Moorella thermoacetica: one gene and its partner. The protein of the gene in region 2 interacts with the protein of the main gene of each other region in a pairwise test. Links are inferred from orthologs where the notes say so. Each region holds a gene or a part of one and is shown on either strand. Other genes may lie near its edges. The genes, in order: ftsZ and MOTHE_RS08510.

Region 1 (6,025 bases), 920 kb from region 2 along the record:
CAAATCCGGGTGCAGCAGGGCCCGGTAATTGCCCTCCGGCGATAACCGCTCCCGGTAGAGGCCGATTAAAACCTCCTTTACCTTGATCATCCCCTGGCCGGTTACAATAACCACCTCATCCGGGCGTAAACCCAAGAGCATCCCCCGTTCCTGTCCCAGAGAGTGATAGGGGATCAACCGTAACCGGGTTGCCCAGGGAGTGGCGGCCAAGGAGTTCACTAGGCTATCCAGGTCAAATCCCCCCTGGCTGTCATAGGCTTTAATAATCTCCGGAGGCATGATCTCCTTTAAGGCGCTATATTCCACGATAATCACCGGCCGCTGGGAAAGGGGTTCCCGCAGGCTGTTGCCGGTATCAACCAGGGCCTTGACGGCCAGGTGACGGCCGCCGAAGGTTATCACCACTGGCAGCCGGAGCATCTGCTGCCAGATGTTTTTTTTCAGCCAGCCTGCACCCCAGCGAACCAGCACCATGGCAGCCGCCAGGGCTACCAGGAGCCAGGTATAGTGGAGTCCTGAAGCCGCCATCATGGCACCGCCCATTAACTGCAGGCTCTTGCCACCACCGGAAAGGTAGATGCCTCCCAGCATGGCCCCCCCCATGGCGAAGGCAACCAGGTAAAAATAAACCACCGCCTGAAAAAAACGGCGCCAGCTGAGGGGATAAAAAGCCGCCAGAATCATAACCAGGGAAAAGAGGACCTTTACCACCATGGTAAGGGCCGGTTCCTGGCCGGGAAATAAGAGCGCCAGGGAATAAGCCGCCCCGACGGTGGCTCCGGCCAGGAGCCGCCAGCAAGAAGCCGGCAATTGCCCCAGTCTGGCTGTGGCCCAGAGGATAAAGTAATCCATAACCAGGTTAATTACCAGAACCACGTCCATATAGACCACAGGCAAGTGGCATCACCCCGGAGATGGTAGGCCTAATTATTACCATGATATGAGCTTTATGGCAGATTCATAACTACAGTAATTATATTCCTTCCATCAGGAAAAATTTGTCAGATGATGGATATAAAAAAACTGTTACCGCAAGGTAACAGTTCTGACGATCCCAACCGTACCTAGCGCCGGCGGAGGAAGGCCGGTATGTCGAGGTCGTCAATGTTAAATGGTTTAACATCCAGTTCAGCCTCCCGGGTCGCCGCCGCCTGGTCGGCCGCCGGCTCGGCAGTCTTCCCCTCAAAGCCGGTGGCAATGACGGTGACCCGGATCTCGTCCTTCAGGCTCTCATCTATAACGGCGCCGAAGATAATGTTAGCCTCGGGATCGGCTGCCGCCGCGACTATTTCCGCCGCTTCGTTCACTTCCAGCAGGCCCAGATTGCTGCCGCCGGTGATGTTTAACAGTACCCCGCGGGCCCCCTCAATGGAGGTTTCCAGCAGGGGGCTGGAGATGGCCATCCGGGCCGCCTCAACGGCCCGCTTTTCCCCGGTAGCCCGGCCAATGCCCATGAGGGCCGAACCGGTATCCGTCATAATGGTCTTGACATCGGCGAAATCCAGGTTGATCAGCCCCGGTACGGCGATAAGATCAGAAATCCCCTGGACACCCTGGCGGAGTACATCGTCGGCAATCCGGAAGGCTTCGAGTATGGAGGTCTGTTTATCGGCCACTTGGAGCAGGCGGTCGTTGGGGATAATAATCAACGTATCTACCTTGGTCTTTAATTCCTCTACCCCGGCTTCGGCCTGCTTGGCCCTCTTGCGGCCCTCGAAGCTAAAGGGGCGGGTAACTACACCCACCGTCAGGGCACCGGCTTCCTTGGCAATCTGAGCCACTACCGGTGCAGCTCCAGTACCTGTGCCGCCGCCCATACCGGCGGTGACAAAGACCATATCAGCTCCCTGAAGTCGCTGGGCCAGCTCCTCCCGGCTCTCTTCCGCCGCCTTTTTGCCAATCTCCGGGTTGGCGCCGGCTCCCAGACCCTTGGTGAGCTTGGCGCCGATCTGGATCTTTTGTTCCGCCTGGCAGAGGCGCAGGGCCTGGGCATCGGTATTAACGCTGATAAACTCTACTCCTCGCAAGCCGGCAGCAATCATCCGGTTAACGGCATTACTACCGCCGCCACCTACTCCCACCACCTTAATGGCGGCAAACTGGTTGAGATCGCCGTCCTCAAATTCCAGCACCCGGTACTCCTCCTTTTATCTTAAAAAAGTTCACGCCACCAGCTCTTTAGCCGTGACCAGAAATTTTCCCACCCTGTTTCCCGTGTGGCTGCCGCCTGGGGATGGGCCAGGCGGCGGGCACCATAGTTTACCAGGCCAACTGCCGTAGCATAGGGAGGCGCAGCTACCATGTCGGCCAGACCGCTGCCCCCTTCCGGCCAGCCCAGGCGCACCGGCATGGCGAGAATCTCGGCTGCCATCCCGGTTATACCTTCCAGCAAGGCACCACCGCCGGTAAGGACCACCCCTCCCGGCAGCAGGCCTTGAAAGTGAGCGGAGCTTAGCTCCCGGCGGACCAAGGTGAATATCTCCTCGACCCTGGGTTCAATAATTGCCGCCAGGGCTTTCCTGGAGACCCGGCGTTTTTCCCTTCCCCCTACAGGCGGGACTTCAACGGCCTCGTTATCAGGAACGGCGTCCGCCGGGACGCAGCCATACTCCTTTTTTATTACTTCTGCCTGGACAATGGGGGTCCGCAGGCCCACAGCCAGGTCACTGGTTATATGTTCACTGCCGATGGGCAGGACCGACGCAAACCACAGGCTGCCCTGGGAGATAAGGGCGATTTCCGTAGTGCCACCGCCAATATCCACCACCACGGACCCCAGTTCCCTTTCCGCCTGTTGGAGGACGGCCCCGGCCGAGGCCAGGGGATTTAAAACCAGCTCGTCCACTGCCAGCCCGGCTCGCTGGACGCTTTTCATTATATTCTGGACCGCGGCCCCGGCGGCGGTGACTATTTGGGTTTCGACCTCCAGGCGGGAACCGCACATACCTACAGGGTCCATAACGCCATCATAGCCATCAACTATGTACTGGCGAGGCAGGACGTGAATAATGCGCCGTTCCGCCGCCAGGGGTATCACCCGGGCGGCCTGGAGGACCCTCTCTACGTCCTCAAGGCTTATCTCACCGTCTTCACCGGTAACAGCCACCACTCCCCGGTTGTTGAGGGAGTCGATATGGGGTCCCGTCAAACCGACGAAGGCCGAATGGACCTGGCAACCGCTCATGCGTTCGGCCTGCTCTATGGCTCCGGCTATGGCCCGGGACGTATTTTCAATGTCAACAATAATCCCTTTGCGCAGGCCCCCGGACGGAGTTTCCCCCAGGCCGATGATATTCAGGCGGCCTTCCGGCATAACTTCCGCTACTACCGCGACCACCTTGGTGGTGCCAATATCGATACCGGCAACTATATTGTCTTTGGGCAAACTCCGGCACCTCCAGGTTCCCCCCATTTCTTACGAAGGAGAATTCAACATAACTTTCTATTTCCCTTTTTTTACAAGGGGTTTTTCTTATCTTTTTAACAGGTGCCGCCGGATAATCGCCAGGTTCTGGAACAAACGCACGCCGAAGACCAGAACTGCTGCCAGGTAAAGCTCTACTCCCAGCTGGTCACCGATATAAGCCAGGAAGGCCGCCAGTAAAGTATTAGAGAAAAAACCGGTCAGGAATATGGCATTATCGAAATTATCTTCCATACTCGCCCGCAGGCCCCCGAATACCGAATCCAGGGCTGCCAGTACGGCTACCGACATATACTTGCTATAGACAACCGGTATCTTTACCGGCAGCAGGAGCCCGGCCACTACACCCACGATAAGACCTATTAATGGGATCCACATCACCGCTTCACTCCTTTCCCGGCTTGTGCCTGGCTGGTTGACTGGGTGAACTTAATAACCGGCGGTCCGGCAAAGCTAACATCAATATATTCCACTACGCTGTCACCGGGCAGGCCCTGCAGGGCTTCCTGCAACCTTTCCAGCTTGGCGGGCACATCCCTGCTGTCGCCGAATTTTACCCTGATCTGGCCGGCCCAGATTAGCTGCAGGTTAACAGGCGAGGGGGCGATTATTTCCTGGAGCTGGTTTAAAGTGGTGGGTGGCACCTGTTGTAACACTGCCAGGGCGGCCTGGAGTCCCTGATCCTCAATCCGTGAACCGGGGCCTACCTTTCCCAGTTGGCCTATGCCGGAAATAAGGGGCAGGTTCAGGGAGCCAATTTGCTGGACCCTTTCCATGACCACACCTGTGGCGTCGACCAGGAGGAAGCTGCCCTGGTCCACAAGGAGGGCTACCGGTACCCTTTCCTGGATCCTTACCAGGAGGGTATGGGGCCAGCGCCGGGAGACGTGGGCCGAGGCTACCAGGGGGTTGGTTGCTAGCCGCCGGGCCAGGGTGCCGGTATCTATCTGCCAGAGGTTGGTGCCCATGGTTACCCCCATTAAGGTTTCCAGCTCGGAGGCAGCTATGTGCTCATTACCGGTAATAACGATTTTTTCCAGGGAGAAAAAGCCGGAATGAATAAAATAAAATAAAGCCGTAACCAGCAAGAAAAAAAACAGGGCACGACGAACCCGCTGCCGGCGCCGCCGGTAAACCCGGGGCGAGTGGGCTGGGACAGCCATCTTCCCACCTCGTTTACTGCCATTATACCAGAAAGATTAGGCCTGTCCACTGGAAGAAGTGAGAAGTTATCTCACTTCTTATTCAGGCGCTGAATATCGGCTCCCAGGTCGCCCAGGCGTTTCTCCAATTGTTCGTAACCGCGATCCAGGTGGTGGACGCCCTCCACCAGGGTCTGCCCTTCGGCCAGGAGGCCGGCGATCACCAGGGCCGCCCCGGCCCTCAGGTCGGAGGCTTCCACCATACTCCCGCTTAAGCCTGGAACGCCGTTGATCACTGCTACCCGTCCTTCTATTTTTATATCGGCTCCCAGGCGCCTTAATTCAGCCGCATGTTTAAATCTGTTTTCAAAAATGCTTTCAACCATAATACTCGTACCGTCGGCTACACTCATAAGGGCCATAAACTGGGGTTGCATATCGGTGGGAAAACCGGGGTAAGGGAGGGTCTTACAATCGACGGCCCTTGGCCTCCCCGGGCCCTGGATATGGATGGCCTCTTTTTTTATAATTATCCTGGCCCCCATTTCCCGCAGTTTTGCCAGGACGGCCATGAGATGCTCGGGCTGGCAATCCTGGACCAGGACATCGCCTCCGGTGGCCGCTGCTGCGGCCAGGAAGGTACCGGCTTCGATCCGGTCGGGAATTATCTTATAATCGCATCCCTTGAGTTCCCTCACCCCTTCGATGCGGATGGTATCCCGGCCGGCGCCGCGAATCCTGGCTCCCATAGCGTTCAGGAAATTTTGCAGGTCGACAATCTCCGGTTCCCGGGCCGCATTATACAGGGTTGTCACCCCTTCCGCCAGGGCGGCGGCCATCATCAGGTTTTCCGTCGCCCCGACGCTGGGAAAATCCAGGTAGAAGCTGGTTCCCCGGAGCCCGGTGGTCCGGGCCTCGATATAGCCCAGCTTTTCCATCACTTCAGCCCCCATGGCCATCAAACCCTTGATGTGCAGGTCCATGGGCCGGGAGCCAATAGCGCAGCCCCCTGGATAGGGTACCCGGAAGTAGTGCCACCGCCCCAGCAGGGGGCCCATAACCAGATTGGAAGCCCGCAGTTGCCGCATCAATTCTGCCGGTACTTCCGGCGTTACCGTGGACTCCGGAGCCACCAGCAGTTCCTCGCCCCGGTGCTCCACCTTCATCCCCAGGGAACGAATAACAGCTGCCATGACACTGACATCCTGCAGGCGGGGTACCCGCTGGAGGCGGCATTCCCCGGTGGCCAGGAGGGTGGCTGCCATGATGGGCAATGCGGCATTCTTTGCCCCCTGGACAACCACTACCCCCTCCAGGCGCTGGCCCCCATTGATGACTAGAACCTCCAAGGCCTACCCCTCCCCAAACTATAGGCCTTCACCCCAAACCTCAATCTCCAACTCCAGGTCAATCCCCAGCTGGCGAGCTACAGCCTCCCTTACCCTGTCGATAAGCTCCA
Region 2 (9,361 bases):
TTTTCAATAACTGCCCTGCTGATTAGATGGTCGACAGCCCGTTTGATTTTATTTGGGTGGATACCCTCTTGATATACATTTTCGCCTGCCGCAAGCTGGTATAGCACCCTCCGGACTTGAGGACGAGTGCTTAAATCATCCAGCATTTCATCAAAGATTGGGGCAAGGGCCAGCATTGCCCGGTTATATCCTAACCGGACGTAGTCGCGCGTAAGGACATTATTACCAGTTTCCAAAAGGGTATAATAAACTTCCGAACAAAGGAACATTGTATCTTGCGGGTGACCACCGGAAAATTGAATAATCTCTTTTACCACCTCCGCATCGGTTTGAATGTTTCTGGAGGCAAATTTTTGAGTAATATATGGTATCCAATCGTCTTCAGCTATAATAGGAATGGGAAGCATGATGGCAAAGCGGTAGAATGCTTCCTTTCTCCCACCAAAAAGGGTCTGCATCATGCCTTCCTTCGACCCTAGAAAGAGGTAGGCCACGCCTTTTTGGGTCTGGAAATGGGCACGCATCCGTTTAAAGATTTCGGGGTCCGTTACCCTGGAGGCCTCCTGAAACTCATCAAACATGACCACCATTACCTTTTCATCCCTGTCGGCCAGGATACCCGGAAGCTTCAAGGCATAGTCAAGGAGTTCGTCGTCCGATTTTTTATCGGGAAACCCGAAGGAAATCTCCAGGTCTTTAAGTTTAATAGCAAACTGCGCTCCACCAGCCATGGCTTTAGCCCGATCCCGTAAGACGTTCAAGGTTTTATTAATTCCCGTCCTGTTTTCCAGACATGCGTCAATCAAACTGGCAGCAAAATCCCGCTTGCCGGAAAAACGGAAGAAGTCCACGGCGGCGGTATAAGCTCCCTTATTTTTCATCCTACGCAGGACTTCGTGGGCTAGAGATGTCTTGCCAATGCGACGAGGTCCTGCCAACATCACACTTTGTCCTTCTGAAAGGCGATTGACTAAAGAAACGATGAATTGTTCCCGGCCGACCAGGTCTTCCTTAGCAACAGGACCGCCAAGCGGGAATAGTCCTTTTGTCATAACGAAACCTCCGTTGATGCTCACTATTTTGGTGATATTATATCACAATCACCGTGATATGACAACAATTTTTACCAATAAACATTTTGGGTACTAGTCCATGGTCCTGCTTAATAACCCTGTTAATTGGTGTTATAATATAACTACATGGAGATGGAAAAATGGAACAGGTCGGTATTAGAAAGATGAAAACATCCTTAAGTCACTATATAAAGCGAGTTAAGCAGGGTGAATCTTTTATTATTACCGAGCGCGAGGTCCTGGTTGGTTCAGAAGGGTTTTTCAGAAGATCTTAAGGGAAAACCAAATCGACCGAAAGAGGCCTTTGAACGGGCTTTGAAACTAACCGGGAAGGCCCGTTCTTCTTCATTGTATTATCAGTTAGCCATATCTGTAAGCCTGGAAAGCTGCATAAATCCGGCATTTGTAAAGTTGAAAGCTACCTTGAAGAAATGGTTCTCCACAGAATGAAAATCAGGCCTCTTTATGGTATCGAAGTTAGTTAATTTTCAGCTAACTCGATTGGACGTGGCGGTGTCTCTAAACAGCATGGCGGATTTCGCAGGTGGACAGGAGGATGTCCTAGCCTTGTTTTTATTTGGCTCCTACGGTACGAAATGGCAAACGGCACTATCGGATGTTGATCTGGCAGTACTGCCGATGCCGGAAACCTCGTAGGACTAAAAGCGCGAATTGGAGCTTATGGCTGAGTTTTGCCATATTTAGCGGAGCGACGTGAATACTGGATTTCTGAAGGGGCATCCTGCTAGGACGCCTTCTTATAGCTGCCAGCCAGCAGCAGGGTGCGGAGGATCATTACATTGGCACGCATGTTCTTGCGGATAGCTTCCCGGCCGGCAGGACGCAACTGATCCAGGGGGTGCAGGGGGGCCTCGCCGCAGACGTCGGCAGCGGCTACCTCTTTCTGCTGCGTAATCTCCCGCAGGGCCAGTAAAAGTTCCGCCAGGGTCATCGACCCCTGTTCCCAGTTGGTGACGGCATCCTCCCGGCACAACACGTCTTTATCGATGCTGATATAAACGGTCCCGGTAGAATTATTTAAAACCTGCCGGAGCCAGGCCTTACCGGTGAAAAAAAGGAAGAGTACCTTCTCGCGGTGACGGGGTGGCACCCACCGCATTTCATCCCCGCGGGTTCCGATAATTATGGCCTTCTGCAGGTACGGCAGCTCAAGGGCCCGGGCCACCCAGGAAGCGCAGGAAAGAGGGGCATGCGGGTGATCTTGCTTGAGGTCGGCATGATTGTCAAAGAGGATTAAGGTAAAGGGGCGGGTCATGGCCGCCAGCAGCAGGTAGGATACATAATGGAAGTCACCGCTGCCGATTAAGGTAATCCCCCTTTTAGTCTTACCCAACCGGGTGGCTATCTCTCCCAGGACCTCCGGAGCGCAATACATCCTGGTACCCTTGAGGTCCCGCAGGTCGACCAGGTCATGGGGGAAACGGCGCAGCTCTTCCTGTTTAGCTAAGGTATCATCAAAATTCAGCAAGGTGACAACCTTCGGTCCTGTAAACATGGATCATCATCCCGGAAAATTATCACCTGTATTGCCCAGCATTTATTATACCATGATTTCCAGGGTTGACAAAAGGTGCAGGGTTTACCGCCATAAGTTAAAGGCCGCCAGGGTTAACCTGGTGGCCTCTATTTTTAAATACTGTTTTACGCCCCGTGCCTGTTCCGCTTCAACCCGGCCAGCAGCCGTTCCAGTTCCCAGGTGTTGACTACGTCCGCGGGTTCCAGCCAACCGCGCCGGGCGGTGAGGACGCCGTACTCCATGTCCGCGAGACGGTGAGGGTCATGGGCATCGGTATCAATGGCGATGGGTACGCCGTATTCTTTGGCCAGGCGGGCCGAGGTATCGTTTAGATCCAGCCGTTCGGGGCTGGCGTTGATCTCCAGGATGGTCCCCGTCTCCGCCGCCAGTTCTATAACCCTCTTGACATCTACGGCGTAGGGCTGCCGCCGGCCCAGCATGCGGCCGGTGGGGTGTCCCAGGATATCCACATAAGGGTTGCGCAGGGCCGCTTCCAGGCGGGCCATGATTTGCTCCCTCTCCTGGCGGAAGCCGGAATGGATGGAGGCGATAACCAGATCGAATTCCTTTAAAACCTCATCTTCGTAGTCCAGGCGGCCGTCGGCCAGGATGTCCACTTCGATCCCGGCCAGGATGGTGATGCCTTCCAGTTCCTCATTCAGGCGGGCAATCTCTTCCCGCTGGGCCTTTAACTGTTCAAGGCTCAGGCCCCGGGCCACCGTCAGGGAGCGGGAGTGGTCGGTGATGGCGATATACTGGTAGCCCCTGGCCCTGGCTGCCGCGGCCATGGCGGCAATGGTCTCCACTCCGTCGCTGTAGCGGCTGTGCATATGCAGGTCGCCACGGATATCGGCGAGGGTAACAAGGTGGGGCAGTTCCCCCCGCCGGGCGGCTGCGAGCTCTCCCCGGTCTTCCCGGAGTTCGGGGACGATGTAAGGTAAACCCAGGCGCTGGTAAAAGGCAGCTTCAACCGGCTCCCTCACCCCGGCGTGTTCTTCCCGTGCATTGGTCCCGGTACCGGCATGTGTAAGGGGTGCGCCGGCGTGTGCAGGGGGGACGCCGGTACCAGGAGCACCGCCGGCGACCCCGGGGGTATCCTCCTTAGCCGTCGCCCCGGATGTTGCAAAGGCGGCAGCTGCTTCCCCATGGGACCCGCCGCCCTTTCCCGGGGCTTCCGTAGTTCCCCCGGCCAGCACGTCCTCCTCCTCGGCCAGCCAGCGCGGGGTAACCAGGCCCAGGTCGGCCGCCCCAAGGCCTCTTTCGGCGGCCAGGCGAAGCAGGGCCCGGCGATGCGCCTTTGACCCGGTGGCATAAAAGAGGGTGGCCGGGAAATCCTCCGGGGGAACCATGATCACTTCGATCTTCAGGCCCAGGTTCGTCTGCAGGGCCAGGCGGTCCGGTTCCCTGGCCAGGACTTCCTTGACCTGGGGGTGGCGGACCAGGACTGCCGCCACCTGGTTGTCCGGCTCGACGGCGGCCACCAGATCAATATCCCCCACCATTTCTTTACCGCGGCGGACGCTCCCGGCTATTTCCGCCCGGACCACCCCCGGCAGGGCCAGGAGTTGAGCCCGCAACAACAGGGCCAGGGGCCGGGCCACCCCCAGGGGTACCCGGTCCTGGACCTCCCGCAGCATCTCCAGCCCCCGCAGAATGGCCAGTTCCGTCTTGCTGCCCAGACCCGGCAGGGTGCGGATGCGCCTCTCCCAGGCCGCCTGTTCCAGCTCAGCCAGGGTCGTAATCCCCAGTCCCTGGTGAATCTGGCGGACGGTACGGCTGCCCAGCCCCGGGATGGCCAGCATCTCCCGCAGGCCCGGCGGCACTTCCCGGCGGAGATTGTCGAGAAAGGTAGAGCGGCCTGTAGTCAGGAGTTCGGCGAGCTTTTTGGCCAGGTTCTTGCCCACGCCGGGTATCTCCTCCAGGGCGCCGCGGGCGTATAGATCGGCCGCCTCTTCCTCCAGGTTCTCCAGGGAACGGGCGGCACGATGGTAGGCCCGCACCTTAAAGGGCTCCTCCCCCTTTAACTCCAGCAAGTCGCCCATTTCCGCCAGGGCCCAGGCCAGCTCCAGGTTGGTCAACCCTGTTTTTCCTCCTGTATCAATTTCACCAGGGTGTCGTAATCCTGCTGTACTTTGTAGAGCTCGTCGGCAATATTCAACGCGGCGAGGACGGCCACCTTCACGGGCGAATAGTGGGGGAATTTCTGGTTTACCTGACGCATCTTTTTATCCACATAGGCGGCCAGCATCTGGATATATTCCGGGGCTTCCCCTTTAACTACATAGTCCTGGCCGTTAATATTCACTGTGGTGCGGTCCTGAGCCGCCACCTGGCCTTCGGCCTGGGGCAAGCTGATCCCTCCCTTTCGCCTGGTAGCTTTTTTACCTTACTTTCGCTTCCGGGCGGCAAAATCCTCCCGCCGGCAAAAAAATCTCCTACTGTCGCAAACTGGCCCCCAGACGTTCCTCCAGGGCCCTTTGAATCCTTTCCTGGGCTGCATTGACCTCGGCATCGGTCAGGGTCCGGTCGGGCAACTGATAGACCAGGGAATAGGCCAGGCTCTTGCATCCCTCCGGCACCGGGGCGCCTTCATAGACATCGAAGAGGGCGATGGCCCGCAGCAGTTCGCCCCCGGCCTCCCTGATTACCCCGGCCACGGCCGCCGCCGGGGTCGTGGCCGGCACCACCACCGCCAGGTCCCGTTCCACGGCCGGGAAACGGGGCAGGGGTTCATAGCGGGGCACCCTCAGTGCCAGGTCCCCGGCAGCCTCCCAGTCCAGTTCAAAGGCGCAGGCCCTTGCCGGCAGCTCCACGGCCGCCAGAACATCCGGGTGCAGTTCCCCCAGGTAGCCCAGGACCCTGGTACCGGCCTTGATGGTCGCGGCCCGGCCGGGATGGAGGAAGGGATAGGCATTACTGGCTTCCCAGGAAACGTCCCTTACCCGGAGCCGGCTGAATATACTTTCGAGGATACCCTTCAGGTAATAAAAATCCATCTCCCCGGCCGGCCAGTTCCATCCCCGCGGGGTGGTCCCCATGACCAGCCCGGCCAGGCGCAGTGGTTCACCGGGCCGGCGGGACCCTGCCGGTATAAATACCCGCCCCAGTTCATAGATGGCCACCGGCAGCACCCGGCGGCTGGCGTTTCGGCCGGCCACCTCCAATAAGCCCGGCAGCAAGGAGGGCCGCATGATGCTCTGCTCTTCCCTTAAAGGATTCTGGATCTTCACTGTACGGCGCCAGGGGTGGTCCTCCGGCAGCCGCAGTTGATCCAGGGCCCTGGGACCGATAAAGCTGTAGGTGATGACCTCCGCCAGCCCGGCGGCCGCCGCCGCTTCCCTGCCGGCCTCTTCCCAGCGCTGGGCCGGGGCCTGTTTTTCCCTGGCCGTGAGGTTACCCGGCAGGGTGACGGGGATGCGGTTATAGCCATAGAGGCGGGCTATCTCTTCCACCAGGTCAATCTCCCCGGTCAGGTCGCCCCGGTAGGCCGGGACGGTCACCTGGAAGGGGCCTTCACCCCGGACTTCCAGGTGCAGGCGCTCCAGGAGTTCCTTCATGGTTGTTGGTGCCAGTTCCGTCCCCAGGAGGTAGTTTACCCGCTCCGGCCGCAGCTCAATAGTGACCGGCTGGCGCCGTTTTACATAGCAGTCGATGCGGCCAGGGGCCACCCGGCCCCCGGCCAGTTCGGCCATTAACCGCGCCGCCCGGTCGGCCGCAGCTGGCGCGCCCTCCAGGTTGACCCCCCGTTCAAAACGGGTCGAGGCCTCCGAGCGCAAGCCCAGGCGGCGGGAGGTACGGCGGATGGAAGCACCGTCAAAATGGGCGGATTCGATCAGGATATTGGTGGTTGCCGGGGTAACCTCCGTCGCCAGCCCTCCCATGACGCCGGCTACGGCTACCGGCCGCGCAGCGTCGGCGATGACCAGCATCTCCGGATCCAGCTCCCGTTCCACTCCATCCAGGGTCGTTATTTTTTCTCCCGGCCCGGCCCGGCGCACGATTATCCGGTGTCCTTCCAGGAGGTCGTAATCAAAGGCATGGAGGGGCTGGCCCATCTCCAGCATGATAAAGTTAGTTATGTCAACCACGTTGTTGATCGGCCGCATACCTGCGGCCCGTAAAAAGGCCTGCAGCCAGGCCGGTGAGGGGCCGATGCGCACTCCCTGGACCAGGCGAGCCACATAGCGGGCGCAGAGGTCCGGGGCGGTAATTTCTACCGTCGCCAGACCGGTAATTTCCGGGCCGTCCTCGCCGGGAAGAGTGGCCGGCAGGTGGATGGGGGCGCCGGTAATAGCCGCCACTTCCCGTGCGACGCCCAAAATGCTCAGGCAGTCGGCCCGGTTGGGGGTCAACTCCAGAACCAGGACTACGTCCTTGAGGCCCAGGACTTCAGCCGCATCCGCTCCCGGGGAGGCATCGGGGGGCAGGGTGATGATGCCTTCCCTGTCTTCCGGGGAAACCAGGCTGACATCCAGGCCAAGCTCCTGGGCCGAACAAAGCATTCCTTCGGAGACCACGCCGCGGAAGGTAGCCCGGTGAATCTCCCTTCCTCCCGGCAACCTGGCGCCTTCCAGGGCGACGGCTACCATCTGGCCCTCATGGACGTTGGGAGCCCCCGTTACCAGCTGGAGTTCCCGGCCGGCGTCGACGTTGCAGATGACCAGGTGGTCGGCATCGGGATGGGGGGTGATGGTTTTTATTTTCCCGGCCACTACCTTCTGAAAGCCGGGGGTGAGGTCTTCGACACCCTCAACCGCCAGGCCGGCCATGGTGAGCTTGTCGGCCAGCTCTGCAGGCGGCAGGGTGACGTCGACGTATTGTTGTAGCCATTTATACGGGACTCGCAAAGGCATTCACTCCTTTAAAACTGCCGCAGGAAGCGCAGGTCGTTTTCATAGAAGAGGCGCAGGTCGTCGATGCCGTACTTCAGCATGGCCACCCGCTCCACGCCCAGGCCAAAGGCAAAGCCGCTGACCTCCTCCGGGTCGTAGCCGGACATGCTTAAAACCTTAGGGTGAACCATACCGCAGCCAAGGATCTCCAGCCAGCCGGTGTGGGAACAGACACGACAGCCGCTGCCGCCGCACATGACGCAGGACATATCTACTTCCGCGCTGGGCTCGGTGAAGGGGAAATAGCTGGGCCGGAAACGCACCCGGACCTGTTCGCCGAACATCTGCTTTAAAAAAGCCATCAAGGTGCCTTTAAGGTCGCCGAAGGTCACCCGCCGGTCCACCAGCAGGCCCTCCACCTGGTGGAACAAGGGGGAGTGGGTGGCGTCATCGTCGCGCCGGTAGACTTTACCCGGCGCAATAATACGGATTGGCAGTTGGGGATGCCGCGCTTCCATCACCCTCACTTGTACCGGGGAGGTATGGGTACGCAGGAGTACGTCTTCGGTAATGTAAAAGGAATCCTGCATATCCCGCGCCGGGTGCTCCTTGGGTAAGTTCAGGGCCTCAAAGTTATAGTAGTCGCTCTCCACCTCCGGCCCCTCGGCGACGTCAAACCCCAGGCCGATAAAAACGGCCTTGATTTCGTTCAATATCTGATAAAGGGGGTGACGGTTGCCCCTGGTAACCGGACGTCCCGGCAGGGTCACATCAAGGGCTTCCGCCCGCAAGCGCTCCGCCTGTTCGCGGCGGGAGAGATTCTCCCGGTGTTCTTTCAGAGCCCCTTCCAGCTCTTCCCGTACCTTGTTGGCCATCTGTCCTACCCGGGGCCGCTCTTCAGGTGGAAGTTTACCCATCCCCCGTAAAACCCGGGTCAGTTCACCCTTTTTTCCCAGGTACCGGACCCGTAAGGCCTCCAGTTCCTCGCTGCTGGTGGCCGCTGCCACCCGGGCCAGGGCTTCCTCCCGAATTTTGGCGATAACTTCTAACATTGAGGTCACCTCGTTCTGACAAAATAAAAAGCCTTCGCCCCTTCGGGACGAAAGCTAATAACATCCTCAAACCACCCCAAGTTACCCGGCACCATCATGCCGTTCCCCTCTAACGGCGGGAAAACCGGCCCGGCCTACTCTTCTTTTCAGCCTGCTGCTCCCGGGGGAACTTCGACCGGCCTTTCCCCGGCAGCGCTTCCAGTCAGCGACGCCGCCTCCCTGTGGGTTCCGCACCGGCTACTTTACCCGTTCATAGCATTTCCACTATAACAATTTTCAGCCTACTGCAAAACCATCCGTCGATAAAGAATGTAAGCAGCTATGGAACCTGTTTTTTCAAAAAGCCTCCAAAAGAACTCCGCCGACAGGATCACCCTATCACAACCTTTCCTGGAGCTTTTGGGGGTAACCTCACAAGTGTAATTATAGCATAGCTTCACGGCCCATGACAAGGTGTAGAACAGATTCCGCCCGGCATACCTTTTAAAACAACTGCAGGAAGAAAGAGTTCTATTTATACAGCAATGTGGCTATCGTGCCGATGAAGCCGACGGATATGGTAATGACGGCGCCGATAGCCCAGAATTTAAGGCTATTAAGCTTGTCATCCTGTTTGTCGATTCGCAAGCCCAGCTTTTCTTCCAGCGCATCCATACGCCGGGTCAGCTTTTGATCCACCGCATCAATACCTTGGGTCAGCGTTTTTTCCACCGCATCAATGCGCTGGGTCAGCTTTTGCTCCACTTCCTCAATATGCTCGGTCAGCTTTTGCTCCACTGCATCAATACGCTGGGTCAGCTTTTGCTCTACTTCTTCAATATGTCGGGTCAGCTTTTGCTCCACCACATCAATGCGCTGGGTCAGTTT

Evidence for each region.
Region 1: the proteins of MOTHE_RS08510 (region 2) and ftsZ interact in binary tests that used the Bacillus subtilis proteins (3 or more experiments, as listed by UniProt). The link is inferred for Moorella thermoacetica from one-to-one orthologs.

What each region holds. Positions count from the first base shown.
Region 1 is NZ_CP012369.1:774,169-780,193, reverse strand. What follows is about bases 99-2,983. They hold ftsZ (cell division protein FtsZ), read right to left. Parts: upstream 2,133-2,983; coding sequence 1,065-2,132; downstream 99-1,064. Other genes in these bases: ftsA (cell division protein FtsA), read right to left, coding at 2,153-2,983; spoIIGA (sigma-E processing peptidase SpoIIGA), read right to left, coding at 99-891. Outside these bases: more of spoIIGA, read right to left, coding at 1-98; more of ftsA, read right to left, coding at 2,984-3,385; MOTHE_RS03865 (small basic family protein), read right to left, coding at 3,473-3,802; MOTHE_RS03860 (cell division protein FtsQ/DivIB), read right to left, coding at 3,802-4,587; murA (UDP-N-acetylglucosamine 1-carboxyvinyltransferase), read right to left, coding at 4,659-5,915; murB (UDP-N-acetylmuramate dehydrogenase), read right to left, coding at 5,934-6,025. UniProt on the Bacillus subtilis protein: Essential cell division protein that forms a contractile ring structure (Z ring) at the future cell division site. The regulation of the ring assembly controls the timing and the location of cell division.
Region 2 is NZ_CP012369.1:1,692,909-1,702,269, forward strand. What follows is about bases 3,323-6,253. They hold MOTHE_RS08510 (cell division protein ZapA), read right to left. Parts: upstream 4,961-6,253; coding sequence 4,685-4,960; downstream 3,323-4,684. Other genes in these bases: MOTHE_RS08505 (DNA polymerase/3'-5' exonuclease PolX), read right to left, coding at 3,323-4,688; pheT (phenylalanine--tRNA ligase subunit beta), read right to left, coding at 5,046-6,253. In the rest of the region: MOTHE_RS08495 (AAA family ATPase), read right to left, coding at 1-1,076; MOTHE_RS14295 (nucleotidyltransferase domain-containing protein), read left to right, coding at 1,602-1,730; MOTHE_RS08500 (arginase family protein), read right to left, coding at 1,819-2,589; more of MOTHE_RS08505, read right to left, coding at 2,736-3,322; more of pheT, read right to left, coding at 6,254-7,457; pheS (phenylalanine--tRNA ligase subunit alpha), read right to left, coding at 7,472-8,494; MOTHE_RS08525 (hypothetical protein), read right to left, coding at 9,005-9,361. UniProt on the Bacillus subtilis protein: Activator of cell division through the inhibition of FtsZ GTPase activity, therefore promoting FtsZ assembly into bundles of protofilaments necessary for the formation of the division Z ring.